Regions from separate parts of the Paenibacillus sp. P46E genome, predicted to be linked through region 3. Evidence: riboswitches for the same ligand, from Rfam matches in the RefSeq annotation. Region 3 holds a riboswitch; each other region holds the start of a gene.
What was found. Region 3 has a riboswitch for cyclic di-GMP ahead of A3849_RS06255 (bifunctional diguanylate cyclase/phosphodiesterase). Riboswitches for the same ligand answer to the same signal wherever they lie in the genome.
Positions count from the first base shown of each region.

Region 1: linked by a shared signal. The riboswitch ahead of A3849_RS24495 (thiamine pyrophosphate-binding protein) and the one ahead of A3849_RS06255 (bifunctional diguanylate cyclase/phosphodiesterase) in region 3 are both predicted to bind cyclic di-GMP.
Region 2: linked by a shared signal. The riboswitch ahead of A3849_RS04295 (flagellar assembly protein A) and the one ahead of A3849_RS06255 (bifunctional diguanylate cyclase/phosphodiesterase) in region 3 are both predicted to bind cyclic di-GMP.

Region 1 is NZ_LVYZ01000066.1:5,013-10,791, reverse strand. Features, by position in the region: gene A3849_RS24510 (3-oxoacyl-[acyl-carrier-protein] synthase III C-terminal domain-containing protein) at 1-481, opposite strand, end outside; gene A3849_RS24505 (hypothetical protein) at 585-935, opposite strand; gene A3849_RS24500 (carboxymuconolactone decarboxylase family protein) at 1,156-1,524, opposite strand; gene A3849_RS24495 (thiamine pyrophosphate-binding protein) at 1,600-3,243, opposite strand; cyclic di-GMP riboswitch class I at 3,354-3,447, opposite strand; gene A3849_RS24490 (methyl-accepting chemotaxis protein) at 3,947-5,197, opposite strand; gene serA (phosphoglycerate dehydrogenase) at 5,487-5,779, opposite strand, start outside.
Region 2 is NZ_LVYZ01000014.1:164,573-170,351, forward strand. Features, by position in the region: gene A3849_RS04290 (flavin reductase family protein) at 1-538, shown strand, start outside; gene A3849_RS04295 (flagellar assembly protein A) at 638-2,524, opposite strand; cyclic di-GMP riboswitch class I at 2,628-2,721, opposite strand; gene A3849_RS04300 (FUSC family protein) at 3,025-4,125, opposite strand; gene A3849_RS04305 (ABC transporter ATP-binding protein) at 4,428-5,552, shown strand; gene A3849_RS04310 (ABC transporter permease) at 5,542-5,779, shown strand, end outside.
Region 3 is NZ_LVYZ01000027.1:71,056-76,834, forward strand. Features, by position in the region: gene A3849_RS06250 (ABC transporter ATP-binding protein) at 1-1,646, shown strand, start outside; cyclic di-GMP riboswitch class I at 1,884-1,979, shown strand; gene A3849_RS06255 (bifunctional diguanylate cyclase/phosphodiesterase) at 2,051-4,921, shown strand; gene A3849_RS06260 (RBBP9/YdeN family alpha/beta hydrolase) at 5,500-5,779, shown strand, end outside.

The DNA.
Region 1 (5,779 bases), on a different contig from region 3:
AATAGACAGGATCGTTTTTATCCGCATGCGGAGCAACGTGGTCTGAACCGATTACCAGTGCGCGGCGGATTCTTGGATTGGCGATCATTTGGCGGCTTACCTGTTCCACCGAGGCAGTCATACCTGCACAGTTGGCATTACTGTCGATGCAAATGGTGTGGGAAGCCCCACCGATTAATCGGTGAATCATGAGTGAGTTCGTCGGGAAGATGTATTCAGGAGTCTGACTGGCATAGGCAATCAGGTCGATGTCAGCCCCGGTAAGCCCGGTCTTGTCCAGTACGTTGCTTGCCGCCTCAAAAGCCATGGTCAGAGAATTCTCTTCATTGCTGTCGATGCTATAGCGGTTATCACGGCCAAGAGTAGCCAGGAGGCCACGGATATCAATACCTTTTTCGTCAAAATGTTGTATGAAAAAGTCGTTGCCAATCTTTTTGCTTGGATGATAGATATCAATGTCCTTAATCCGTATCCCGGCCATGGTAATCCTCCTAAAAGTTAATGAGCGATTCTTCCCGCCCTCAAGTTTTGTACAAAACTTGCTTCACAACCATCATTCAGGCTGGTGAGTCTTGAAACAATACTTAAGATTGAACAGTTGAAACAATCTCCAGGTTATCAAGTCCAGCTTTACGGCCGAGACGTGCGAGTTGCATTTTAAGGATAGGGTTATTTTCAAGGGTCAGGCTTACTTTTTCAAAACCATCAGCTTTGAACATGATGAAGCAGCCTTCCAGCAGAGGCACAACATCAGGAGCAGTAACATTTAGTTTTCTGCAGTCAATCTGCAGTGCGTATTCTGAAGGTGTGATCGGGTTAACGGTCTGCTGATAAGCTTGAATCGATTTGAGACCATCCTCATTGGAGAAAGTGCCTTCTAATTCAATATTAATGACCTTGTTAACAGAATCGGTTTTCAAAATAAATTTACCCATGTGCTCATCTCTCCCAAAATTAAATGTGTGAAACGATTAACGGAAATGTCGACTGTACGTTGTCGTTCAGTCATAGAATATATCCAAATAACTTTTGGTTTTACGCTTTGATTCGACACGAAAACTATAGTTTTGGGATATTTTCCCTCTAATATAATCATATATTTCTCAAATAAGCAAGAAAAAAGTCGAATTGTGTATAAAATTGTTGAAGAAGAATTTATTGGATTTCCTCAAGCGTTGCAAGCAGCACATTAAAGGCTGAAATGACTCTTGGAGCACCGATACAAGGCACCAGGTGGAGTAAGATTCCCTTGATCTGGTCCACAGTTATTCCGACGCGGAGCGCCATCACATAATGGACTCCGAGCTGTTCAAATTGCCCCATAGTAATCAAAGAAGAAATAACAGCAATTTCTTTCCAATCAGAACCAATCGTTGTGCGCTGAAAAATATCCCCGTAAGCGTTGCCCATGATGTACTCGGCCAGTTCGGGGAAATGCTCTTTAATTGGAGCCAGTGCCTTGGCACCGTAGTCGCCGGATAGGTTGGTAAAATGCTTTAGACCGCTGTTACTGGTGTTTTCCACAGAGATGCCTCCTGAATTTTGATGAGCGGCAAGGAATCGGCCATAGTAAGCTTGATTCTTACCGCTGCTATGAACTTAGTTGAGATTCAACGTCCTATGGGCCGTTGGAGGCACTTCGTCACGGTCCGTCAACAGCTCAATGACAGCTACACGGTTTGACGCGACTGCAGCTTGTACAGCATTGTTGAATTGCTCAGTAGTTTCGCATCTATAGCCCGTGGCTCCGAGCGACTCAGCGAATTTCACGGCATCCATAGGTACCTCGAAGATTGTACCGTCAATTCTGCCTGTGGTTTTCTCCATTCCCTTAAGTGCCATATCCAGCTGCATGTTGTTCACTACGATAAAGATTACCGGAATATTCTTGCAGACTGCAGTATTGATTTCAGCACCAAGCATCATGAAGCAGCCATCCCCGGTTATGCAGAAAATAGTTTCTTCAGGAGAAGCGACCTTAGCGCCAATGGCCATGCCAATGGAATTGCCCATGCAGGCAAAATAGGCATCAAAGACAAAACTGCCCGGTTTTTTCACGTTGTACCATTTTACAGCGTTGAAGCCATGGCTGCCGTCATCCACAAAAACGGTGTTGTTGTAAGGAATCAAATCGCTTAGGGTACTCATAACCGAAGCTAGTGACAGCTTGGAGAGAACAGGCAACTCTTCCGCATAATCAACATCGGTTTCTGTTATGTGTTTTTTTATAGCGGCAGTATCTATATTCTTTAGATAAAAAGACAAATTATCGCGTAAATCGCCGCCTATAGAGATGGTCTGTGAAGATAAAATTTTTCCTACGAAGGTAGGGTCAACATCAAATTGGATAAGTGTTTTAGGGTGATTTTCAGCCTTTAGATTGCAGATCGTCATGTCACTCAGACGTGATCCAAGCACAATGAACAGATCACTGCGGTTCAATAAATCATCACCGTGCTTGCAGCCGCCAACACCGATTGGTCCATGGTATAACGGGTGATCCCAAGGGATCGCACCTTTTCCTCCCGGTGAGGTAACAACAGGGATGTTAAAAGTTTCAGCCAGCTGAATAAGCTCTTGGTGTGCAATAGAACGGTTAACCCCTTTGCCGGCAATAATAAGAGGATTGCTAGAGGTATTAATTGCTGAAATTACACGTTCGAAATTAGCAGTGCTTACGAGATGTTCACGCTCTGGAATCACTATCCGGCATTCTTCCAGCATTTCCGTCTGCACATCAAACGGTATACATAAATGGACCGGACCACGCTGCCCGCCCAGAGCGATGGAAATAGCATGGTTAAATAAGGTGCTGAAATGATCGCCTCGCTCCACCAGTTTACTGAAGAGTGTAGCCGGTCTGAACATGTCTGCCAGGTCAGCCAGATATGACGAAGAATCCTGGCACTGTGGAATTCCCAGTTCCTTGATAGATTGATGCCCTGTAATGAATAGTACAGGCAGGTTGTTCGCTTTTGCATGCGCTGCAGCAGTAAGAAGATTGGTTCCGCCTGGCCCCGAGGTCCCAAAAGCTACACCCAGCCTGCCGGTTTTGAGAGCATAACCTGCTGCTTCGAACCCGGAACTGGACTCATGTCTGCCAGGAATAAATTCAATCCCGTAATCTACCATTTTTAGAACTACGGGACAAATAGACTTGCCGATTATGCCAAAGGAATGTGTTACGCCGAGGTTTCGTAGTGCCTCAGCCATATAATCTGCGACCGTTTTCAGATAATCCACCCACCCAATGTTTTTTATTTAGCCAACAATAGAAAACCTGCACTCACGAGAGTACAGGTCGGCTGCAATGAATAACCGTTAAGAACGGGGGTTTCCCAGACCTTCGGTTGTTCAGCAACCTGGCTGTCTTGGTCCCATAAAAATGAGACTGTAGATCCATGGCTTTGCGTCATTCCCTTTCGGAGAATTTTGCCGTTATGATGTATTGAAAATAATGCATATTTTTACTTTACAATATATTTCTAACTCCTCTCTTGTCAATATATTTGTGCTGAAAAGCTCAGTTTATGACGAAATTAACGAACAATGTCAATTGTAAGAAGATGTCCGGTTGAGTTGTAAAACAGGGCGAATCCAAAAAATAATCTAGTGCAAAAAAGTCTTAATAATACAAATTGTGAAGAAATATTGAAACGGAAATATATCAGGTATATTGAACTATCCCTATGTATGGAAATGGAGGATTACATTGGAGTAATCAGGTGTACTCATTTTATATCTGGGTTAATAAGACTAATGTTCAAAACACCCTTTCAATCCCATTGCATACATTTTATTTTTTTCATTAAAAATAGCGGAGAGAAGTGCAAAAGAAATAACGGTTCTTGCTGCTGCCAAAAAACTGAATTTGCTGAAAATAACATTGATTATTTTGTGAACAAAAAAAGACCGCTTCATATGAATCGGTCTAAGAAAAAGGGGATTAAAATTTGAAGATATGGATCGTTTTCTGGAGTTGAAATACTGCTTGAGTCATTTTATCTGTTTCTTCTGCAACAGAGTGCAGGGCATTTATTTGTTCGTTCATTGCTGCGGATACCTCTTGGGTTCCCGCCGCAGTTTCTTCTGTAATAGCAGAAATGTTTTCGATTGCTCCAGAGATTTTCAATGCGCTCTCCAGCATGAGGTCACTCTCAGAAGAGAAAGCGGCAATTTGTTCGGTTATATATTGAACGCTTTGCACAATCTGGGCGAAAATATTTGCGGTTTCAATGATCATATCATTTTGCACTTGGACAACTTCCTCATTGATGGCAATATTCTCAATCGCTTGCTTGATATCATTCTCAATACTGCGCACCAGACTGAATACTTCTTTGGTGGAGGCTGTAGATTCCTCAGCAAGCTTGCGTACTTCCTGGGCTACAACAGCGAATCCACGACCATGTTCACCCGCGCGTGCTGCTTCGATTGATGCATTGAGTGAGAGCAGGTTGGTCTGCTCGGCGATTTCTGTAATGGTTTTGGTGATCATCGTGATCCCCCGGGCATTGTGTGATAGTGCTTCAATCGTGTCGGCAACCTTCTGGGTAGCTTGTATATTCTTGCGCATACCTTCTGCTTGAGTATCTACGGATTGGCGGCCTTTCTCAACTAATTCTAGTGTATGTATGGAACGTCTGTTCATTTCTTTGGTAGAGCTTGTGTAATTCGAAACCTTGGTTTCAATGTCTTTGATGGATTCAGTCATATCGGCGATGTCCACGGAGATTTCATTTGCACCAAGAGCCAGTTCATTGGAAGAGGAGGAGACCTGGGCCATTACGATCTTCAGATTCTGATTCTTGTCCTCGATTCCGCGGCTGGCATCCATGACATGGCGGGTAATCTGGGACGCTTCGGTAAGTATTTTCTTCAGCTTGTCGATCATTGTATTGAAGGAACGGCTGACATCACCCATGGAACCGTTCTCATCTGCCCGGGTGGTAAAGTCACCTTTGGCAATTGTGTGGGTTACGTTGGAGATATCATCGAATGAAGATGTAAGCGTTCTCTCAATGAAGCGTGCGAGAGGGAAGGTCAGTGCAGCCAATACCGCCACCATTATAATCCCGATAATCATCTTGCCCATCACTACAAGTGTAATTAGTACAGGGACAGCGAATAAAGCGGCAATCAAGTAACAACCGGCTCTAATTCTCTGTTTTAACGGAAGCTTGTTCATCCAGTCCATCATAAAAAGTTCCTCCTAAAATAATGTTGTGTATTGTAATATTATAGGCGGTTTCAATGGGAGAGGTCTATTGTAAAATTTGACATAAAAATGCTTAAATAGGTCTTTCGGGCATGAATTTTGTGTGAATCTCCTTATAATAGTGCGGTAATGTTGTTCACTTTAGACAACGTACATTTTTCTAGTGCTTTAGGCTCAGGGGAATGACACATCCGAAATAGAAAAAAAACTCTTTGGAACAGCAGGCGGATGCCCGCTCTCCAAAGAGCATTTGTTCAAGAGTTACTTTTTACAGTAAGACAATTTCTTCTGCGGTGTTGATTTCCGGCAGTCCTGCCAGTTTCACCAGAACGGCTTGAGGAACCGCCTTATCGACGGTGAGCAGCATGATCGCAGCGCCGCCAACGATTTTACGTCCTACCTGCATGGAGGCGATATTGACGTCGTTCTCCCCAAGCAGTGTACCGACAGCTCCGATAATACCCGGTTTATCGTTATGCGAAATTACAATCTGATGGCCTTCTGGAGCAATATCGACCGGGAACTTGTTGACCTGCACGATCCGTTCTCCATAACCCTGCA
Region 2 (5,779 bases), on a different contig from region 3:
TCCGCGGCCCATTGCCTTTGTCACCTCGATGAACGAACATGGCGTAGTGAACGCCGCCCCGTTTAGCTTTTTTAATATTGTGAATGATGAACCTCCAATGATTATGATCTCCTGTGTGCGCAAGGCCACCGGAGAGATGAAGCATACCGCAAGCAATATTCTGGTGAATGGAGAGTTTGTTGTACATATCGTGGACGAGGATAATGTTGGCGCCATTAATCATACCTCGATCAATGCCCCTGAAGGCATCAGCGAGGTGGAATTGGCTGGACTTACGCCAATACCCGGGCAGATGATCCGGGTTCCGCGTATAGAGGAGTGTAGGATCGCCATGGAATGCCGTCTCGTACGGCATGTGGAGCTGGGACACTGCGATATGCTGGTCGGCGAAGTGCTCTGCTTCTATATAGAGGATGAACTGATTCAGGGCGGGCGCATTGACGCTGCGAAGCTGAAGCCGGTCAGCCGTCTTGCCGGAGCTTCATATGCGGCTATCGGCCGGACGTTTGAGCTGGAAAGACCCCAGTACGAATCTTGAGTGTCCGGCAAAGAGACCCTGCAGGATGCCGCCACGCGGCTCTGCAGGGTCTCTTTGTTTCTTTTGGCGATTCATGCTGTATGTAGAGGATTCTGGTGGTTATTCGACGGGGACAGCCCCTGATTCTTTGCATTTCTGTTTCAAGCTCTTGGCTGTAAAGATAACTCCTCCGTCAGGGTTAGCAATCTCCAAGGAATACCCGTCTATGGTTATTGATGCATTATGAATGGTGCTCGCTGTGATTTGTTGACCTGCCACAAGGAGCGATCCGGGAAGGGACTCTCCGCTGACATTCTGAGCTGTGATCGTTCCCTCTGCTTCCATAGCAGAGTCGGAGCACATGGAACCGTCCTTTGCAAAATAAATATCGCCGCAGGAACACAGCGTGCTACGGCCAATCCCTTCCCCATGAATATGAATATCTCCGCCGGATTTAATGATGCTGTTCAGTGCCCCCGAAATATCGATCCGGACTTGCTCCTCCTGCATGAGGGAGATGCCCTCGATAAGGTTTTTAAGCAGGCTCAGAAAAGAGCCTATTCCCGCATCCGTAATGAGGTCGGTAAAATGTCCGGGTTTCAGAAAGATATCCATCATGTGCCTCACAATTTTGGTATCCTGGGGGTAGTCAGCGCTCAAGTCCGACAACAGTTCCCGCATATCGTTAATTAAAAGGGGAAGATGATCATATTTGCTCTCCAGCAGCAGCATAATGACTAAGCCGTACTTAACGGTCTGCATCGTGGACTCGACCGTCTCGGCAAGGTTCTTAGCGGCTTCCCTCAGACTGGAGATCTCTTGGATCAGCAGCTCGGAAAAGCTGCACAGACGGTGGTGTGCGGCGCCGAACGCTCCGGCGTACAATTCACTATCGACTGCTTTGCCGCTGATAAATATACTGCCTGTTGCCGAGATTCTGGAGTGGTGAACGTCACCGTATATGTATACATTACCCAGGGCTTCAATAACCGTGTTCTTGTTCAGAGGATGAGCTGCAATAATATCTCCCGCGAACCTGATGGTGGCAGGTTCCACGGCATCATTCTGCGGAACCCTATAGGTTTGGGGGAAATCAATCGTTTTTACAAAGGTTCCGTATCCGGTAATGCGCGGTCTGCCTTTACAGCGGGCAGCGATCTGTCCCCCTGGAAGCAGTACCGCATAGTGTCCGGTCAATAGAGTAAGGTCCCGCGGTGGGGGCGGGGGAAGGACACCGCCATACACGGTGAATCCGGGAAGGCCCTCTTGGGGTGGGAGCTTCTGTGCAAACACTTCGCCTTCTTCTACAGTAAGGAATTCATAGTGGCTGGATTCATCATCAGAAGGGCAGGTCCCTTTGAAGGCATTGTCTATCTTCTTCTGAAACAGCAGCTCCAGTCTCGCATTGGTCCCGGGTACGGGAGCCTTGCCTTCTGCTATGCAGACAGGAAGATAGGTCGGGTTGTTCAGTTCTTCATAGAGAGCGGGGATGTTGAGCGAGCTGACAATGGATCTTTTCTCAAAGCCAGACATAATCTGCGCTATCGACAGAACGGACAACAAGGAATCACGGTTCATTTCTGCACGGACCGTGACATTGGCTGAAGCCGGACTGTTGACCAGATTCCAGGCATATCTTTCGGCACGGTAAAGCGTAAAGTACACTTTGAGCTTATCATCGGATACAGTAATCTGGTATTGTGGCTTCTCGCAAATCTCCCAGGTGAGATCATCTGCAGACGTGATTGGCGTTGGCTCTGTGAGGGTTTGGCCATTGATCTTAAGGATTACGGGATGGACAGCTGAAATTACAGCGGGCATGCCGCCAGGCAGAGGAGGCGTGATGAAAATTTGGTTGTTCTGGATAATGATAACGCCGTTCTTCGCTCTGTCTGTTCCGCCAAACGTCTGAGCATCCACAGAATAAAGATCCATGAGATTGTGCTTTCCAAGAAGCATGGAAGCAATGAACTCGTACCGTGAACGTTCGATAATATGCTGCGGCATTCTCGTAACCTCACTTTTCGTATAATCAATGGTATCTGTACAGAAAAGAACATCATGGAGCCGTGATGCGATATCTTGGGATATCCGACCAAATGGCGTCTCTATTGGCAACCTGGCGACCATAAAACAGCAATACCTGTACTCTTAGGCCCATGGCTTTGCGTCCTGTCCTTTCAGACAGTTTGCCTTTAGGAATAGATCAATGATATATACTCAGTACAAGGCCCATTAAATCGACTGTAATCGACAAAAAACTGGTCAATACTGGCACTCTGTCCAATAAAAACTTCAGTAAACAACATTAATTCTAGTACTTAAGTAGCGAATTTTCAACTGGAATAATTGATTTAGACTATAAATAATGATAAATGTAGCTAATTGTTGATTTATTGTAAATTAAATGTAATTAAGGATTTTTTCTATTTATTGAATTCTGAATTAAAAGGGGATTTTGCGGGGGAGTATGGCCGATATTCCAGAAAAAAAGGACGCTCCCAAGCCTAAAGCTTGTGGGAGAGTCCTTTTTGTATGAAGTGCATAGCGCGGGTAGCCTCTGTCTTGCTGTTCTGCGGTGCGGCTGATATCACCACGTAGTCGGCCTGTTCGATTTCCTCCAGCACCCGGTTCAGGTGGGAGAAGACCGCGCCGAGATCGCGGATGGAGGTCAGTGAGCATTGTCCCTGCAGCTCCGAGAACCAGGCTAGCTGAAGGTCGCGGGCCCGGCGCAATGACTCGGGAAGCGGATGCTGGCTTTCGGCATCTGAGAGTGTTTTGGTACCATAGAGAGCGATGCAGTCTGCGGTGGCGTTTACGATCTCCGCCATCCAGTCAGACGCGGCATGATGTGTTGGCAGCAACGCAATCTCTGAGCTGATCTCCTTGACATAGCATTGAATTTGCTTGAGATGTGCGGTAGCCTGGGAGAGTCCGCGAAGCTCGCTGCGGCACTGGTAATGCGTTAAGGTATAATGCAGCTCCTTTTGCTGCTGCTCGCTCCTCGCCAGCAGCGAAGCGGAACGTGCCAACGTATCCGAAACCTGAGGCGCTCCCCGTCCGCCACCCGCAAGGCCGCTTAGGGCATCAGCCAGCAGTAGACTGCCTTCGAATGCCAAGCCCTTGACCTTGACGAACCCCTTGGGCGGAACGATAATCATATTGATGATTAGAGCAATAATGACTCCGATAAGCGTTTCGGCGACCCGCCACTCGATATAATGGTCATGATAGAAGGTGAGGGCCAGAACAGAGGTTACACCGACCTGGGAGATGGCTTGGATATTAATCCGGCAGGCAGTCGCGATTCCGATGCCAACCAGCAGCATCAGCAGAATGGAGAGTGCTCCGACATCGAAGAATCGTCCCACGATCAAGCTCACAATTCCGCCCAGCACAACGCCGGTCATCCGGTATACACCTTTTTCAAAGGAAGCCTTGACGCTCCCCTGAGTGATCAGAATCGCCGCCAGTGGAGCGAAATATAAGTAGCTGTCTCCATACAAGGTGTGTACCGTCAGCCAGGAGAGTGAAGCAGCCAGTGTAACGCGTATCATATATAAAGACAGTCCAAATTTCTCCAGGCGGTCCTGTAATCCTTCGTTCATAGGGGTCATCTTCTTTCAGGTTATTAAGAGAAAAAATGAAATAACTTTCAGCCGTTTTCATTATAGCACCGCAAAACGGGCCGGAAGAGCCTTAATTTTTACGAACTTGTTAAGTTTCCGGTACTGATTTTAACCAATGTATGCTATCGCATATATAGGACTTATCCTTTATGCTGTATATTATGGAAGTATGTCGAAGGAAGGGGGGAACTGTCGCTTACTCGCGCTGAGCATGCCACTTCGATTGTCCCCCGCAGGTTGCGGGTAAAATAGGTTGTATTAATTACATAAGGTAAGGGAGGTTGTTAGCTATAGCTACCCCGGAAGGCACTATTATTTCTTTTGACCAGGTGGTTAAACAATACGACGATGAAGAGCCGGTACTAAAAGGCGTCAGCTTCGAGATCGAACGCGGCAAGTTCTATACCCTGCTGGGCCCTTCGGGCTGCGGCAAGACGACTATTCTGCGGTTGATCGCCGGCTTCGCCGAGCCAACGGAAGGCTCAATTGTTCTCAATGGCCAATTAATCAACCACATTCCCGCTAATGAACGGCAGGTCAATACAGTTTTTCAGGATTATGCCCTGTTTCCGCACCTGAACGTATTCGAGAATGTGGCCTTCGGACTGCGCATTAAGAAGCTTAAGAAGGATGTGATCACGCAAAAGGTGCAGGAGGCGCTGCGCTTTGTGAACCTTGTAGGCTACGATCAGCGGGCTATTAATGAAATGTCCGGGGGACAAAGACAGCGTGTAGCGATTGCCCGCGCCATTGTCAACGAGCCGCAGGTGCTGCTGCTGGATGAACCGTTATCAGCACTGGACCTGAAGCTTCGTACAGAGATGCAGTATATTCTGCGGGAAATGCAGCAGCGGCTGGGCATTACCTTCATCTTCGTGACCCATGACCAGGAAGAGGCGCTCGCGATGTCGGACTGGATCTTCGTCATGAACGGCGGACGGATCGAACAGAGCGGCACGCCCAATGATATTTATGATGAGCCGATCAACCGTTTCGTGGCCGATTTCATCGGAGAGTCGAATATTGTGCCCGGTGTGATGATTGATGACTACCTCGTGGAGTGGGGCGGGCACCGGTTTGAATGTGTCGATGCGGGACTCAAACGGAATGAAGCGGTAGAGATTGTCATTCGTCCTGAGGATCTGGAAATCGCCACACTTGAGCAGGGCAAGCTGCGCGTGCGCGTAGATTCCCAGCTGTTCCGGGGCGTACATTATGAGATCAGCTGCTATGATGAATCCGGTCATGAGTGGCTGGTCCATTCCACCCGGAAGGCCGAGGTCGGCAGTGAAATCGGGCTTTATTTTGACCCGGAAGCCATTCATGTTATGCGTTTCGGTGAAACGGAGGAAGAATTCGACAAACGTCTGGAAGCGTACGGCGAGGTGGAAAGCCATGAACAATAAGGGCCGGTCGTATGTTCTCATCCCTTATTACTTGTGGATCGCGCTGTTTGTCATCGCGCCGGTGCTGCTCGTCCTCTATTATTCCCTGTTTGACCTGGACGGACATCTCACTCTGGATAACTATATTAACTTCTTCACACCAGTATATATGCGGATGATGCTTAACTCCTTCTGGTATGCATTCCTGATCACGGTGTTCTCGCTTTTGGTTGCTTATCCGGCAGCCT
Region 3 (5,779 bases):
AGGCGGAGTTTAAACACCAATATGAAATGGGATTGAGCCAGAAAATTATAGACATGGACTACACAAGCGTCGAAAATCCTGAGACACACCGTTTGAGAGAGAAGATTAACGAAATCCGCAATATCAACAGCGGAGGAATATGGAGGCTATTTTTTTCATATCAGGAGATCATCAAAAGTCTGTTTGTCATTGTCTTCTCGGTAGTGCTTACTTTTTCGTTGTTTACACTAAACGCCAGCCACGAATTGACGGGGATATACGGCTTTGCATCATCATCAATCTCTTCGATGATCTTGGGGGCGTGCATTCTTGCAAATGTTATGGTCAGTATGTACGCAAATGCAAACATGACTCAAAAGATGCATCAAACTGCGAGTGGAATCATCTCATTCAACCGGGTATTCAATTATTATTTTAACAACTATCTCCCTGCCTATCGCGCAGGAAAAGACATTCGGATCTATAATCAGAAGGCATTAATCGAAAGCGAATCTATGGCGTTGTACAATGACATTAATGTGGTGTTTAGCAAGCTGTCTAAAATTCAAATGAAATATTCGGGCAGTACTACGATTTCGACAGTTTTGATCACGACCCTAGTCTATCTGTTTGTCGGATTAAAAGCATTGGCGGGATTGTTCGGGGTTGGTTCTATTGTAAAGTATGTGGGAAGCATAAATCAGTTTACCGGCGCTTTTACAAGCTTCATGACTGAGCTCGCTGTACTTCGCGCAAATAACGAAAGTATGAGGATCTATTTCGACTTTTTAGATATCCCCTCAAAAATGTACCAGGGTTCGCTCCCCGTTGAAAAGCGTGCGCTATGCGTTGATGGCGATAATGATTACGAAATCGAGTTTCGAAATGTCTCCTTCAAATACCCTTCGTCAGAACAGGAGACGCTTCGTAACGTATCGCTCAAATTTAAAGTTGGCGGAAAGCTCGCGGTTGTGGGTATGAACGGAAGCGGTAAGACAACCTTCATCAAGCTGCTTTGTCGGCTATATGATCCGGCTGAAGGGGAAATTCTACTCAACGGTATTAACATTAAGAAGTATAGTCATGAAGAGTATATGTCGATTTTTTCGGTTGTTTTTCAGGATTTCAAGCTGTTTTCATTCAGTTTAGGTCAGAATGTAGCGACCAGGGTCGATTACTCTAAGGCCAAGGTTGAGGCATACCTAACGGAAGCGGGCTTCATGAAGCGGTATAGCACAATGCCGAGCGGAACTGAAACATGCTTATACAAGGACTTTGACGAAAAGGGTGTAGAAATCTCCGGTGGAGAAGCGCAATTAATTGCGCTAGCACGCGCGCTGTATAAGGATGCACCGATTATCATCCTTGATGAGCCGACTGCCGCACTCGACCCGGTAGCCGAATTTGAGATTTATTCGAAATTTAACGAGATCGTCGGCAATAAAACGGCAATTTACATCTCGCACCGTCTATCTAGCTGCCGCTTCTGCGACGATATTGCTGTATTTCACGAAGGCGAGCTAATTCAAAGAGGCAGTCATGATGCGCTAGTTTCCAACAAGAGCGGAAAGTACCATGAGCTATGGTATGCTCAAGCGCAGTATTATGAGGTAAATAATGACGTTGTGGTAGAACAGAACAGCGTATCTAAACATCTTAACATGTGACATCGGCGAATTGTGGATTTAACAAGCCACGGTTCGGCTCCATATGGAGTATTAGTGAAGACACCTTAAGGGGTGTCTTTTTAGTTTTAGTGGCTGTTTTGAATTATACGTGGCGTTGAGATGAATGGTGCCATACAGAAATGTAAAAATTGGTTGTAACACTCAGCAGTATAAATTATAATTAGTGTCAGCTTGTAGATTAATGTCGAATAATGTATTTTCTTTCAGATAATCTCAATAATAATAGGGCACACTCGTTGAAAAACGGGGTCGCAAAACTACAGGGGCTATTACATTTCCAATTTGGATATGTTATGCCAGCCAGTTACCGAAGGCAAGGAAACCTCTCCTTTTCGGGAGAGGTTTTTTGTTGCAATGGGCCTGATTCATAAGGTGGGGGAACATTGAGTATATTTAAAAAGTCGATTGTATTTATCATAGCTCTGATTATTTTTGGACTACTAGGTAATATGCTCAACCTATCCCTATTGCTGGGGGTCAATTTTATCTTCGGTAGTATATTTACTTTTTTGATATTGCGGATATATGGTCTTAAATGGGCTTTAGTGGCATCGGCTATTGTAAATGGTTACACTTTGTTTCTTTGGAATCACCCTTACGCTATGCTTGTTTTTGTGCTGGAAACTTTATTTGTCGGCGTCTTCTACAGAGGGAAAAGGATTGTTCTTATTGATAGCCTATATTGGATGATTTTAGGGATGCCTCTCATATGGGTATTCTATCGTTATGCCCTGGATATGAATTTCACCGCTTCCTTGCTGGTTGTGCTTAAGGATGCCGTGAATGGTATTTTAAATGTACTGATTTCCAGTTTAATCTTTACTTATCTGCCTCTTATTAAATGGCCATCATTCCAAAAACGCAAGATGTCGAGCTCTCTTCATGATGTGCTTTTCAACATATTTGTCACGTTTGCCTTTATAACTTTGCTTCTGGTGACGGTGATGATCGGTCATGAACAGTATCACAACATGAATGAAAAAATAAAGTCAGAGACTGAACGAGATTCCGCTATCATCCGCAATGATCTCACAGAGTGGGGAGAAGTTCATGTTGCCGCAGTGAATACTTTATCGATGGTGGCGGCTGAGAATAGGATGGAAGAGATGGATTCACTGCAGCGCCAAATGGCTTATCTACTGGCGTTATATCCGGATTTTACTACTTCATACATTGCTGATCGCAACGGAGTTACAAAGCTGTTCTCTCCATTACTAAATAACAAAGGAAATTCAACGATTGGCTTAAACTTCTCGGATCGGCCTTACTTTGAATATATGAGAGAAAAACACCAATTCGTTGTTTCCGATGTGTTTCTTGGAAGAGGTTGCGTTGCCGAACCCATTGTCGTTGTGGGCTCCCCTATTATGATTAGCGGCGAATTTACAGGGGCGGTCGTAGGTGTTCTAAATCTTAACTATGTTACAACGGAGTTAAAAAAGCTGGCGAATAATAGACTAATGAATGTCACAATCGTAGACCGGAATGACAGGGTTATTGCGAGTACTCGTGATGATCTGGCCGTTATGAACCCGTATAACTGGGCAGAAAGGGGCGAAGTAAGTGAAATAATTGGCGGTTTGTATCACTGGTTCCCGGATGCTATCAGAAATCCAATGAACAGATGGGGAGAATCCTCCTATTTCAAGATCATGACAATTCCGCAAATGGGTGATTGGAGTATTATTGTCGAGACACCGATTGCCCCCTATCGTGACCGCTTGTATAGCTACTACATAAAAATATTCAGTATTTTATTGGCCTGTGGATTGATATTTATTTTTATTTCTAATGTAATCAGTGAAATCATTGTTCGACCGATTAAGCTTTTAACCTACACAACCACTAATTTACCTGAGAAAATAGCCGAGAACCAGATTGTGAACTGGAAAGGCAGCTTTATAAAAGAAATTAATACGCTTATATCTAACAGCAAGGATATGGCCACCAGACTTCAAAGCATGTTTGCTGAGATTCAACACCTCGCCTATTACGACAGCTTGACCGGCTTACCCAATAGAGTCTCCTTTAATCAACGATTACAAGCTTACTTGGAGGAAGCCGGCGACCATGGTCATACAGCCGCAGTCCTGTTCATCGATCTCGATCGGTTTAAGATGGTAAATGATACATTCGGTCATATAAATGGCGATCAGTTATTAAAGCTGGTAGTTGTGAGGGTTCAAGAATGTCTTGGTCAGGATGCGATCCTCTCAAGAATGGGTGGAGATGAATTCATCGCCTTACTTCCCAATGTGACCCGTGAACAATCGGAACAAATTGCCCAAGCTGTTCTTGCGGCATTTAAGATACCCATTTCGCTAAGTGATCACGAGGTGTATACCACACCAAGTATTGGTATCAGCCTCTTTCCAAGGGATGGAGACAGTGGGATGGAACTTATTAAGAATGCAGATCAAGCGATGTACATGGTTAAAAAGGCAGGGCGTAATGGTTATAGTTTCTATGAGGGGAAGCTTAATACGTCATTGTCAAACCAAATGAGCTTGGAGACAATGCTTCATAAAGCTTTAGATAATCATGAGTTTGAATTATTCTATCAGCCCCGGATGGAATTGAAGACAGGCCAAATTATCGGAATAGAGGCTCTGATTCGATGGCGCCATCCAGTTCAGGGCATGATTAGCCCCGCGGAATTTATACCGATTGCCGAAGAAAGCGGACTGATTAGCCCTATTGGAGAATGGGTGTTACGGACAGCTTGTTCGCAGAATAAAGCTTGGCAGAATGAGGGCTACAAGCCAGTCTGTGTCTCCGTTAATCTATCCGTAAGGCAATTCAAGGATAAGGATTTGGTTCGGAACATCTTTGGCATCTTGAACGAGACCCAGCTTGATCCACGATACTTGGAGCTGGAGATTACTGAAAATATAAGTATGAACAATGAAGATCAGGTACTCTCCACTTTACAGGAGATAAGAAAGTTAGGCGTTAAGATCTCCATTGATGATTTTGGCACTGGGTATTCTTCATTGAACTATCTTGTGAACTACCCAATCGATTTCCTTAAAATGGATCAGTCCTTCGTTCGTAACATTCAGAGCCAATCCAATGATGTTTCCATTGTGAAAGCTATCATTTTCCTCGCACATGGCATCGGTTTAAAAGTTGTCGCGGAAGGCGTTGAAACGGAGGCACAATTGAACTTGCTCCGTGAATTGGAGTGTGACGATGTCCAGGGATATTTAATAAGCAAGCCAGTACAATGTGAAGAGGTAAGGAACTTCTTATAAGGGAGTGCCGATACACGAGTGACATCAAAACTGTAACTACACTCGTAGAAACTTATGTGCCGTTATCTTCGGACAGGGGTTCGACTCCCCTCGGCTCCATATGGAGTATTAGTGAAGACACCTTTCAGGGTGTCTTTTTTCGTTTTATCGTTTGTTTTGGACTATACGTGGCGGTTATTAAGCTTACTATGATGTGGTTTTTGAGGCTTACGGTTAATAGATACAGTGGGTTTCACTGAGCTTATACGGAGACGGGAGGCTTTGGCCTTCACGTAAACAGTGAGAATTACAATTCCCTTCGGCGATGAGGATTGTGCCGATCTCAACCCGTTTTCGGTAGCCGTTTCTTGTTCGATTATGGATACTTATTTATTAGTTCACTGACTGGATTAAAGTTAAGTTGGGGGAGAGGTCACTTGTGCACATGTCATGAGCATCTACTCATGTAAAATATGAATTATTTCAATTTGCTTTACTGTATAATGACATTTATCTAAAACAAGAAGAATACAAGGTTTAGCAGGATCGAGAAGGATGCAATCATAATTTTATACGACTATTGTGGAGGTATGGTTATCATGAGTAGAAGTTTTCTTCTTTTGTATGGGGTCGGCGGCAGTGGACCCGATCATTGGCAAAGATGGTTACAGCAAGAGCTGGTGAAGCAAGGTGAACAGGTCTATTTTCCTGATTTTCCAGACAAGGATCAGCCAGATAAGGATGTTTGGCTTGACTATTTAACTTCTGTTCTTGAAGAAATTCCGCAGGAGGAAGAAGTAATCGTTGTAGCCCACAGTTTAGCGTGCATTATGTGGTTTCACTATGCGACTTCACATCCGAAACGAAAAATTCAGCGAG